3 regions of the Proteus sp. CA142267 genome follow, and region 3 is predicted to be linked to each of the others. Evidence: predicted binding sites of a transcription regulator. Region 3 holds the regulator's gene; each other region holds the start of a gene.

Region 1 (4,297 bases), on a different contig from region 3:
AAGAAACCATTGCACAATCATTTGAAAATCGTGAATTTAGTAAAGCTGTTCGTGAAATCATGGCATTAGCAGACGAAGCTAACCGTTATATCGACGAAAAAGCGCCTTGGGTAGTGGCAAAACAAGAAGGTCAAGATGCTCAGTTACAAGCAATCTGTACAATGGGAATTAACTTATTCCGCGTGTTGATGACGTATCTGAAACCAGTATTACCTTCACTAACAGAACGTTCAGAAGCCTTTTTACAAACCCAATTAACATGGGATGCACTAGAACAACCACTGTTAGGCCAAGAGATCACTAAATTCAAAGCGTTGTTTAACCGCATTGAAATGGATAAAGCCAATGCAATGGTTGAAGCATCAAAAAGCACCATTGCACCTGTAAAAGAAGTGACAGGTCCATTAGCAGATTCACCAATTCAAGAGACCATCAAGTTTGATGATTTTGCGAAAATCGATATGCGTATTGCTGAAATTAAACAAGCCGATTTTGTTGAAGGCTCAGACAAACTGCTGAAACTAATTTTGGACTTAGGAGGCGAAACTCGCCAAGTATTCTCAGGTATTCGTACTGCATACCCAGATCCTAAAGTGTTAGAAGGTCGCTTAACGGTAATGGTGGCAAACTTAGCACCTCGTAAAATGCGTTTTGGTATTTCAGAAGGCATGGTAATGGCAGCAGGCCCTGGCGATAAAGATATCTTCTTACTCAGCCCAGATTCTGGTGCAAAACCGGGCCAACAAGTGAAATAACAACCAAGATTCATTTGCCAAATAAATACATGGCGGGGTTCTATTAGAGCCCCGCTCTTTTTTTATTGTGATCCATAGCACACTTTCAAAATCGGTGTATGATAATTCTGTTAGTTGATTTGGGACACTTACTTATGAAATCTAAACGGGCACGATTGCAGATTACACTTTGGCATTATCTACGATCTTTTTTGGTACTTTATCTTTGTCTTTTTGCTGGTAATCTTATTTCAGCCCTCCTACCCTTTGCGGTTCCAGGCAGTATTGTTGGGTTACTGATCCTTTTTGGTTTACTTGCTTTCCAGCTTATCCCTTTGCGTTGGGTTAAACCTGGCGCCAATATCCTGCTGAAAAATATGTCATTACTCTTTATCCCTATCGGGGTAGCCGTAATGAATTATTATGATTTACTTAGTCAGCAGCTTTTCCCTATCGTTTTAGCCTGTATAGTCAGTACGTTTGGGGTTATGGCACTGGTTGCTTACTGTTCACATTATGTTCATCGGGAGCGTATTATCGTAGGTTCAAAACCAGATCAAGTTGAAGATGTTATTGAAACAAAAGAAAAAGATGATGATAAAGCATTAAGTGAGAAGAAAAAATGTTAGTGTTAATGAATATATGGTGGTCACTTCCTTTAACCATAATTATCTTTTATTTATCACGTAAACTTGCTGCTCGTTATAAATTACCTATATTGAACCCTTTACTTATTGGTATTGCGGTTATTATTCCTATCTTGTTAATTACACATACTCCTTACGAACACTATTTTGCTGGTAGTCGTATTTTAAATGATTTATTACAACCTGCCGTTGTTGCTTTAGCTATCCCGCTTTATCAGCAATTACACCAAATTCGCGCACAATGGAAATCACTGATAAGTATTTGCTTTATTGGTAGTGTTGCTGCCATGGTCAGTGGTACTGCGATTGCCTTATGGGCAGGAGCAACTCCCGAAATTGCCGCATCAGTCTTACCTAAATCAGTCACAACACCTATCGCAATGGCAGTTGCAGACTCCATAGGTGGTATTCCTGCAATCAGTGCTGCATGTGTTATTGCAGTAGGTATTTTAGGTGCCATTTTTGGTCACACTCTATTCAAGATATTGCGAATTCCAACTCACGCCTCTCGGGGATTAGCGATGGGAACCGTTTCGCATGCAGTAGGAACAGCAAGAGCGGCAGAAGTGGATTATATCGAAGGTGCTTATAGTTCATTAGCATTAATGACCTGCGGGATTATTACCTCTTTACTTGCTCCGTTTATCTTCCCTATTATTTTGCATCTTTATAGTTAATCTCATTTCCAGTGGTAAAACAAAAACCTTCGCCTAATTAAGACGAAGGTTTTTTTATGCCAATTCAGAAATTAATAAAGATACTTCGGTTAATTCACCCTTTCTAAGTTTCAATGCCATATTAATCATTGATGTAAAATGTGCATTTTTCACTATTTCAGTATCAACTAAGCCTTTAGAAGCAAGCCAATTTGCAATTTCACTTCAATCATAAAGGGGGTTTTTTCCTATAACACGCAAATAAGGTGTTGGAAATTTTCCATTAATTCATTCGCTATTTACAAGAAATAAACGTTTATTTTATAAGTACGGCATTAATAGATTTGGATTAGCGAGTTATCACAGAAGTGTTCAATTAAAATTTCATTCCCTTTGGAGATTTTTCATCTCACTATTTTTGAGAAAAATGCTATAAATTTGAGATATATCTCTCAATTAATGAATTTGTTGCAATTGTTTCATTGAAAATATGATTTTCATCACATATAAGAATGGGTAAAGATGCCTAGAATCTTATAATACAGAAAGATTAATGGGAGACTCATGTATGCATACTCGTTTTCAGGCAGTTTGGTCAGATTTATCCCCTCAGTTACAACAAGCACTTGCTCCTTATCTTGAGCAGGATGAATTCCCTGCAATGTTTACGGCAGAACAGGTCAACGCCATAAAAACACAGTTACAATGTAATGATGATGCCTTAGCCCTAGCACTTTTACCTGTTGCTGCTGCTTGTGCTGTTGCACCTATCTCTAATTTTAAAGTCGGTGCAGTTGCGCGTGGTGAAAGTGGTAATCTCTACTTCGGTGCCAATATGGAATTTGCTGGCGCTCCGCTACAACAAACTGTTCACGCTGAACAAAGTGCTGTGACTCATGCATGGTTACGTGGTGAATCTCGCTTAATCTCCGTCACTGTTAACTATACACCTTGTGGTCACTGTCGCCAGTTTATGAACGAATTGAACAGTGGCACCCATATTCAAATTCAGTTACCGGGTAGAAAAATGGCAACATTAGGTGATTATTTACCTGATAGCTTTGGCCCGAAAGATCTCAATATCACCTCTTTATTAATGGACAAAGTTAATCACGGTTACAAAATTGATAATCCTAGTGAATTAGCACAACAGGCACTACAAGCCGCTAATCGTAGCCATGCACCTTATAGTGAGTCACATAGTGGTATTGCTGTTCAAATGAAAAGTGGCAAGATTTTCCAAGGTAGTTACGCAGAAAATGCCGCATTCAACCCAAGTTTACCGCCATTACAAGCCGCATTAATTTTGTTAAATATGGCAGGTGAAAGTGTAATGGATATTGAATCTGCTGTCTTAATCGAAAAAACAGAAACAATTTTAACGCAATGGGATGCAACACAAGCAACATTAACTACTTTAGGTTGTCGCCAAATGCAACGCATCACTTTGTAAAAAGTTTTAACTTATTCCTCTAAAAATCTCTCCTAAAAAAGCATCAGCATGTAAATTTTGCTGATGCTTACCAGAAAAAGTTGTAACAACCGTATCTATCTCTCATTTCTAAGCATAAAAATCATAAAAAAATAACATAAGCTGTACATATTTTTATTATTTTGTAGGATCTACAATTGTCATGTGACTAACTGCCTTACAAGAGTATTTTTCATGGAACTGGAACACGAAAGTAAACGCCCTCTCTACATCCCGTATGCAGGTCCCATCCTGCTTGAATTTCCCCTGTTAAATAAAGGTAGTGCTTTCAGCGAAGAAGAACGCAGCACCTTTAACTTACATGGTTTACTGCCTGAAGCAGTTGAAACCATCGAAGAGCAGGTCGAACGCGCTTATCGCCAATATCTTGATTTCAAAAACGATAACGATAAACATATTTACCTACGAAATATCCAAGATACCAATGAAACCCTGTTTTACCGTCTATTGGAATCTCACCTAACTGAAATGATGCCTATCATTTACACACCAACAGTAGGTGAAGCTTGTGAACATTTCTCTGATATTTATCGTCGTGCTCGTGGTTTATTTATCTCTTACCCTAACCGCGCCAATATCGATGATATGCTACAAAACGCCACGAAACAGAACGTAAAAGTCATTGTTGTAACAGATGGCGAACGTATTCTTGGTCTAGGTGACCAAGGTATCGGTGGTATGGGTATTCCTATCGGTAAACTCTCTTTATATACCGCGTGTGGTGGTATTAGCCCAGCGTACACACTGCCTGTCGTACTTGATGTTGGT
Region 2 (4,297 bases), on a different contig from region 3:
TGATGCTGGAACATGACCGAATTGTGCTGCAATACGTGAGGTTATTGCTGCTCTTACAGAATGCGGAAGCGCTGATAATGCCGCAATTGTTGTGAGGTAAGTTAGAAATTGTCGTCTACGGATCGCCATAAGTTCACACTGTTTATTGTTTTATATTGGTATCGTTGTTTCATTTATTATATAGCGATGAATACTATATTTCCTTTGGCTTAAGTCAAGGGATCATCAGTCAAAATCAAATCTAAGCACACATCTGCAAAACTTTATTCGAAATAGTGTATAACCTAAGGCTATAATCAGCATTCTTGGAAAATTAAAGCGCGTATTAATACGAGTGTTTTTGGATAGTTGCGATATAAAATGAAGAAAAAACGCCCCTCATTACAGGATGTCGCTTCACGAGTTGGTGTTACCAAAATGACAGTGAGTCGTTTTTTGCGTAATCCCGAGCAAGTCTCTGAAGCTTTACGAGAAAAAATTGCGCGCGAATTAGATAGCCTCAATTATATTCCTAATCGTGCCCCTGATATTTTATCGAATTCGACCAGTCATGCGATTGGGGTATTGCTACCTTCTTTAACTAACCAAGTTTTTGCTGAAGTTATTCGTGGCATTGAATCAGTAACCGATAAATACGGTTATCAAACCATGTTAGCACACTATGGATATCGTGCTGAAAAAGAAGAAGAGCGCCTACTTTCACTACTCTCTTATAATATCGATGGGCTAATTCTCGCTGAAAGAACGCATACACCAAAGACAATAAAAATGTTAGAAACTGCAGGTATTCCTGTGGTAGAAATCATGGATAGCGTTTCACCTTGTTTTGATTCGGCAGTGGGATTAGATAACGTTGACGCTTCAGAACAGATGGTCAATGAAATGATCAAACGTGGATGCAAACGGGTTATCTATCTTGGTGCTAGACAGGACGAACGAACTTTAATGCGTTTACAAGGTTATGAAAAAGCAATGCAAAATGCGGGCTTACCTATTGGCAATGTGATGACGCCAAAAAGCTCATCTTATTCGCTAGGGGCTGAGTTATTACATGCTGCCCGTAAGCAATATCCTGATTTAGACGGACTTTATTGCACTAATGACGATATCGCAATTGGTGCCATTTTTGAGTGTCAACGTTTAGGTATGTCTGTGCCAGAGGATATTGCGATATCGGGTTTCCACGGGCACGATGTTGGACAAGTGATGACGCCTCGTCTGGCGAGTATCTTTACCCCTCGTGATGAAATGGGGCAACAAGCTGCTGATTTATTGCTTAAGCGAATGAAAGGCAAAATTGCTCGTGGCCAAGTGATTGATGTTGGTTTCCGCATTATTACTGGCGAAAGTATATAATAAATTAACTCATTGATAATTTAGAAAATAATGTTTTTAAAACCCTATTGTTACGTTTGTAACAGTAGGGTTTTTTTATTTGATATGCCTTCTTTCTTTCAGTGTTATTACTCCCAATTTGGCTGTGAATAAAAAGAAGTTGGTCAGATATTTTGTTGTCATTTTGTAGATCATCTTACTTTCATTTGAGAGTAGCTTCACATTTTCACTTCTTAGTTGATCTTCGTTGTTGTATTTACCTTGCCACTTCGGATATGTTACCCGTAACAGTTACGGGTAACATTACAAAAAAGACTTAATATCTGCCTTAAAGGAGCATTCTATGAACGATACCCAATCCCTACACCATGTTTTCATCTTAATGGGGGTATCAGGCAGCGGTAAATCTGCGGTCGCAAGTGGTGTAGCACAACGCACAGGTGCTGCATTTTTGGACGGTGATTTCCTCCATCCTCGCTCAAATATTACTAAAATGGCATCAGGCCATGCTTTAAATGATGAAGATCGTAAACCTTGGCTACAAGCATTAAATGATGCCGCATTTGCAATGCAAAGAACCAATAGTGTTTCGTTAATTGTTTGTTCTGCATTGAAAAAACAGTATCGCGATATGTTAAGAGACGGCAATCAATGCCTGCACTTTTTATATTTAAAAGGTGACTATGCGCTGATTGAAAGTCGTTTAAAAGCGCGTAAAGGGCACTTCTTTAAACCTCAAATGTTAGTGACACAATTTGAAACCTTGGAAGAGCCAACAACAGCTGAAAACGATGTGTATGAAATTGATATTTCAATGCCACTTGATGATGTGATTGAAAGTGCAATTAATAAGATAAATTCAGTCACTCAAGGGACTTTTGAAGGGGAAACGGTATGAGTACATTAACACTTGTGCTAACGGCAGTTGGCTCTGTTTTATTACTGCTCTTTTTTGTTATGTATGCACGTTTACATGCTTTTATTGCATTAATGATTGTAGCCATTGGTGCGGGTATTTTCTCAGGCATGCCTTTGGAAAAAATCACACAAACCATGCAAAACGGAATGGGAGGTACTTTAGGTTTCCTCTCTATTGTTGTCGCACTGGGTGCAATGTTTGGTAAGGTGCTGCATGAAACTGGGGCATTAGACCAAATCGCAGTACGATTATTAAAATATTTTGGTGAGAAACGTGCCAACTATGCATTAGGTATCGCAGGTTTAATTTGTGCTTTACCTCTGTTCTTTGATGTGGCCGTTGTCTTATTAATTGGTGTTGTATTTGCTGTTGCTCGCCGTACAGGTGGCAATGTAGTGAAAATGGCAATCCCTTTATTTGCAGGTGTTGCAGGTGCAGCCGCCTTCTTATTACCGGGGCCAACACCGATGTTGTTAGCTGACCAAATGAATGCAGATTTTGGTTGGATGATCTTAATTGGTCTGTGTGCGGCTATTCCGGGAATGTTATTAGCAGGTCCTATCTTTGGTAACTTTATCAGCCGTTACGTTACCTTAGAATTACCAAAAGATTTGTCTGAACCAAGTTTAGGTCAGAACAAAATGCCTTCCTTTGGTTTTAGTCTTGCACTGGTGTTATTACCTTTAGTGTTAGTGGGATGCAAAACCATTGGTGCACGTTTCGTTGAGAAAGGTTCAGAGCTGTATAACATTCTTGAATTTGTTGGTCATCCATTTATCGCTATTCTTGTCGCGTGTTTAGTGGCTATTTACGGCTTAGCAATCCGTCGTGGTATGAGTAAAGAAAAAGTGATGGAGATTTGTTCTGCTGCAATCCAACCCGCAGGGATCATTTTACTGGTAACAGGTGCTGGTGGTGTCTTTAAACAAGTGTTGGTAGATTCTGGTGTCGGCCCTGCATTGGGTAATGCTTTAATTGGTGCAGGTATGCCAATCGCAGTCGCATGTTTTATTCTGGCTGGTGCAGTGCGTGTTATTCAAGGTTCAGCAACAGTTGCTTGTTTAACTGCTGTCGGTTTAGTTTTACCTGTTATCAATGAGCTGGGTTACAGCGGTGCTCAAATGGCTGCATTATCAATCTGTATTGCGGGTGGCTCTATTATTCTTAGCCACGTTAATGACTCTGGTTTCTGGCTGTTTGGTAAATTTACGGGTGCAACAGAAGCTCAAACCTTAAAAACATGGTCATTAATGGAAACTATTCTTGGCACAACAGGTGCTGTGATCGGTATGATTTTCTTCACATTCCTTTGATATCTAATCTTTATTTTTCATATTATTAGCGCGTCCTTTGACGCGCTTTTTTCATTGCTATAAATGACTATCAAATATGACAGAAAATACCTTGTGTCTCATTAACCTATAGGTTTCTTTATTCGGTGGGCATATTGGGGTTGTCATATTATGGTTGACTATAATTCGCTTTTTATTAAACACACAGATTGTAATATTCACACAATCACACTTATACGTGATTCGATTTTAGCATCAAGCAATAAGCTACAAGATAAGCTTAATTTGCTCGATGAGATGGAACATCTATTTAGCAAGATGCTGGATAATTCCCGCTTATTAACTCAATTTTTAAATGAGGTTGATACCCATTTTACGCATAGTCGAGAAGAAATAGAAAATTTCTCTAGTTGGCTAAAAAAGATTAAAGAGAGCGCCAGCAATATTGATAGGCTTTCCAGTCAGGCGAACCTTTTATCGATAAATTCAGCGATTGAAGCCGGACATATAGGGCGAGAAGGCGCGGGATTTTCAGTCTTAGCCCAAGAGATGAAAAAGTTGTCATTAGAAATCCAGAAACAAGCTTCTTCTATTGCCAGCATAAATAATAATTTAGGTGCTCGTTTTATTCCTGTTAAAGAAACCACAGAAAAAAACCAAGAACAGGTTCAACAAATCAAAATACAGGTAGAAGAAGGACATCAAAATTTAACGTCATTGTCAGAACAAGTGAGCGAGCTTAAACATATTT
Region 3 (4,297 bases):
GTCAGCGATGTATCGCCATCAATAAGGGCCAACCTTATTTAGCAAAAGGATAACCTATGTCAATTAAGCATCCTATCATTGCAGTGACTGGTTCAAGTGGTGCAGGAACTACCACAACAAGCCAAGCTTTTCGTAAAATATTCCAACAACTCAATGCAAATGCTGCATTAATTGATGGAGATAGTTTTCATCGCTATACCCGTCCTGAAATGGATATGGCGATAAGAAAAGCCAGAGAACAAGGTAGACATATCAGTTATTTTGGCCCTGAAGCAAATGATTTTAGCTTACTGAGTAAGACCTTAAGTCAATATAGCGATACAGGACAAGGGCAATCTCGCAAATATCTACACTCTTATGATGAAGCAACCCCTTACAACCAATTACCAGGAACATTTACTCCTTGGGAGCCATTAGCTAGTAATACTGATGTTCTCTTTTATGAAGGATTGCACGGCGGCGTTGTTACCAACGAACATGATGTCGCTCAACATGTTGATTTATTGGTCGGTGTTGTTCCTATCGTCAACCTAGAGTGGATACAAAAGCTTATCCGAGACACGACAGAAAGGGGGCACTCACAAGAGGCGGTAAGAGATTCAGTTGTACGCTCAATGGATGATTATATTAGCTACATTATTCCTCAATTTTCACGCACTCACATTAACTTCCAACGCGTTCCGACCGTTGATACTTCGAACCCTTTTTCTGCCAAAGCAATTCCCACTCTTGATGAAAGCTTTATTGTTATTCGTTTTCGTGGCTTAACTGATATTGATTTTCCCTATTTACTTGCGATGTTACATGGCTCGTTTATGTCAACAATAAACACTATTGTTGTACCGGGCGGGAAATTGGGATTAGCGATGGAATTAATTATGGCACCATTAGTCAAAAAATTATTAAATGGCGAAAAGATAAGTTAACCAAAATAAAATTTGTCTCTATAAAAATAATATCCCTTAATTAATGGGATATTATTTTTCAAATTAAACTTTATTTTAAAATATCAAAATTAGTCAATATCTTTTATTTCAAATGAATGCGTAATATTGGCTGCTTTTCCTAACATTAAAGAAACAGAACAATATTTTTCTGCGGATAATTGAACTGCTCGTTCTACAATTTTATCCGTTAATTCTTTACCTGAAACAATAAAATGTAAATTGATATCAGTAAATAAACGAGGGGCTTCTTCGCGTCGCTCTGATGTTAATTTCACTTCACAATCAGTCACTTGGTGACGACCTTTACGTAAAATGCTTACGACATCAATAGCGCTACATCCACCCGCAGCAATTAATACCATTTCCATTGGGCTTGGGGCTTTATCACCCGAATTCCCATCCATCATAATTTGATGGCCTGATGAAGATTCACCGACAAAAGATAAATCTTCAACCCACTTAACTCGTGCTTCCATTTATTTTCCCCCTAAAGATGACAGAAACTAAAAGAGTACATTCTCATAATTCAACTAGCAATTAGCAAATAGGTTTATTATGCTGACTGCGTAAAACGAGACTTAATGCACTAATTGTGTTAAAAACAATATCTGCTTGATGATAGTGGTTAAGATCAATGCATTATTTTCTCATTTATTATAATCTACTCCATATTAACTTACCGTGTTCTCAGGAAGTTAATAGGTAAAGATAGGATTTTTAAGCACGCTGTCTCAAAAGGGAACCTATCCGTTTTGAAAGGCTGCATTTAACGTACAGAGGATAACGCGAATGGTTCTCGGCAAGCCGCAAACAGACCCGACTCTTGAATGGTTTTTGTCACACTGCCATATTCACAAATATCCATCCAAGAGCACGCTGATCCACCAAGGTGAGAAAGCGGAAACACTTTATTATATTGTTAAAGGTTCCGTGGCTGTTCTTATTAAAGATGAAGAAGGAAAAGAAATGATCCTCTCCTACCTAAATCAGGGGGATTTCATCGGTGAACTTGGATTATTTGAAGAAGATCAAGAACGTAGTGCATGGGTTCGAGCAAAAACAGCCTGTGAAGTAGCAGAAATTTCCTATAAAAAATTCCGCCAATTAATTCAGGTTAACCCTGATATTCTGATGCGCCTTTCTGCTCAAATGGCGAACAGATTACAAACAACATCAGAAAAAGTAGGTAACCTTGCTTTCCTTGATGTAACAGGCCGTATTGCACAAACCTTATTAAACTTAGCAAAACAACCCGATGCAATGACGCATCCTGATGGCATGCAAATTAAAATTACACGTCAGGAAATTGGTCAAATCGTTGGTTGTTCACGCGAAACTGTAGGCCGTATTCTGAAAATGCTGGAAGATCAAAACTTGATCTCCGCACACGGTAAAACTATCGTCGTTTACGGGACTCGCTAAGTTTTCCCGCTCGAAACAAACAATAGCCCATAACAGGGCTATTGATATACTTTTTGTTAAACCCCATCCTCGTTGATGGGGTTTTCAGTTGATACTATCCTTTTACAAATTCTGCAATAGCCGCTTTCAATGCCACCATTCCTTCTTGCAGTTCTTCTTGAGTAATAATTAACGACGGTGTAAAACGCATCACATCAGCCCCTGCGTTTAACATCATTAAGCCATGTTTAGCAGCAAGACCGAGTAACTCTTTGGCTTTACCTTCATATTGTGGCGCTAATTGCGCTCCTATCAACAAACCTTGTCCACGGATTTGCGAAAAGACCTGGTACGTTTGATTGATTGCCGCCAGTTCATCCACAATCCATTGATAGCGCTTTTCTACACCCTCAAGTACCTCTGGTGTATTAATTAAATCAAATGCGACATTACCCACTGCACAAGCTAATGGATTGCCACCATAGGTTGTACCATGCGTTCCAACACCCATTGCGGAAGCTATCTCATATGTTGTTAACATCGCACTGAGTGGAAAACCGCTTCCCAGCGCTTTGGCGGTTGTAATAATGTCTGGTGTCACATCATAGTTCATATAGGCAAACAGTTTACCTGTACGCCCCATACCTGTTTGTACTTCATCAAGAACAAGCAGAGCTTGATGCTTATCACACAACCGACGTAGCCCTCTCATAAACTCAGGTGTTGCCGCTGTTACGCCACCTTCACCTTGAACTGGCTCTAAAACAACGGCACAAGTGTGGTCATCCATAACCGCTTTAACAGCATCTAAATCATTAAACGGTACATGCACGATATCGGCAGGCTTAGGACCAAAACCATCCGCATATTTAGGTTGTCCACCAACCGATACTGTAAACAGCGTTCTGCCATGAAATGCATTGTGAAAGGCAATAATTTTAGTTTTATAAGGGCTATGGCGAGTAATGGCATAATGGCGAGCCAATTTAAATGCGGCTTCATTTGCTTCTGCACCCGAATTGGCAAAAAAGACACGTTCTGCAAATGTGTTATCTATTAATTTTTGTGCTAAACGTAATGCAGGTTCATTCGTAAAAATATTACTGACGTGCCAAAGTTGCTCACTTTGTTCTTTCAAGGCTTGATTTAGAGCTGGATGAGCATGCCCTAGTGCTAAAACCGCAATACCACCAGCAAAATCGATATACGATTTTCCTTGCTGATCCCAAACACGGCTACCCATCCCTTTGACAGGAATAAATTCTGCGGGTGAATAAATTGGCAACATTACTTGATCGTATGTTGCCCTATTGATGCTTTGATTTGTCATTACCCCACCTGATCGTTACCCATATTCAATATGAAAATATAATCACTAAATATGAATAAAAAATCAAATGTGGTTTTGTATAAAAAGACGTTATTTCGCTATTTAAATGCTATCCATTTAATATTTAAGGAAATTATTTAATAGCTCATGTCCTTGTTCACTTAAAATACTTTCCGGGTGAAATTGAACCCCTTCAATTGGCAGTGTACGATGGCGAATTCCCATAATTTCATCAACATTTCCATCATGTTGGCTCCATGCCGTCACTTCAAAAGGTACTGGTAATGTTGTCGCATCAATCACCAAAGAGTGGTAACGCGTCACACTTAAAGGTCGATTAAGTCCCTTAAAAACACCTTGTTGATTATGATGTATTAATGAATTTTTACCATGCATCACTTCTCGTGCTCTGATAACCGATGCACCAAAAGCTTGCCCTATCGCTTGATGTCCAAGACAAACCCCAAGAATAGGAATTTCACCGGCAAACCGCTGTATAACCTCAAGAGAGATACCTGCTTCATCAGGAGTACAAGGTCCTGGCGAGATAACAAGATGTGCTGGCATCATCTTTTCTATCTCTTTAAGTCCGATCTCATCGTTACGCTTAACAACAACC

The links. The regulator CRP, encoded in region 3, controls carbon source genes, mostly activating them, when cyclic AMP is high. The targets are predictions, from matches to a motif close to ATGTGANNNNNNTCACAT.
Region 1: a site for CRP is predicted at 2,526-2,543, ahead of cdd (cytidine deaminase). Genes of this name have one in related genera too.
Region 2: a site for CRP is predicted at 1,542-1,559, ahead of gntK (gluconokinase). Genes of this name have one in related genera too.

The regions. Positions count from the first base shown of each region.
Region 1 covers NZ_QPMG01000002.1:199,573-203,869, reverse strand. The annotation lists gene metG (methionine--tRNA ligase) at 1-755, shown strand, start outside; gene C0T34_RS06670 (CidA/LrgA family protein) at 890-1,363, shown strand; gene C0T34_RS06665 (CidB/LrgB family autolysis modulator) at 1,357-2,058, shown strand; gene cdd (cytidine deaminase) at 2,606-3,490, shown strand; gene C0T34_RS06655 (NAD-dependent malic enzyme) at 3,704-4,297, shown strand, end outside.
Region 2 covers NZ_QPMG01000010.1:50,798-55,094, forward strand. The annotation lists gene C0T34_RS15110 (iron ABC transporter substrate-binding protein) at 1-129, opposite strand, end outside; gene gntR (gluconate operon transcriptional repressor GntR) at 361-1,356, shown strand; gene gntK (gluconokinase) at 1,679-2,233, shown strand; gene gntU (gluconate transporter) at 2,230-3,567, shown strand; gene C0T34_RS15130 (methyl-accepting chemotaxis protein) at 3,718-4,297, shown strand, end outside.
Region 3 covers NZ_QPMG01000009.1:159,476-163,772, reverse strand. The annotation lists gene C0T34_RS14725 (phosphoribulokinase) at 57-926, shown strand; gene C0T34_RS14720 (OsmC family protein) at 1,016-1,423, opposite strand; gene crp (cAMP-activated global transcriptional regulator CRP) at 1,737-2,369, shown strand; gene C0T34_RS14710 (aspartate aminotransferase family protein) at 2,464-3,678, opposite strand; gene C0T34_RS14705 (aminodeoxychorismate synthase component II) at 3,796-4,297, opposite strand, start outside.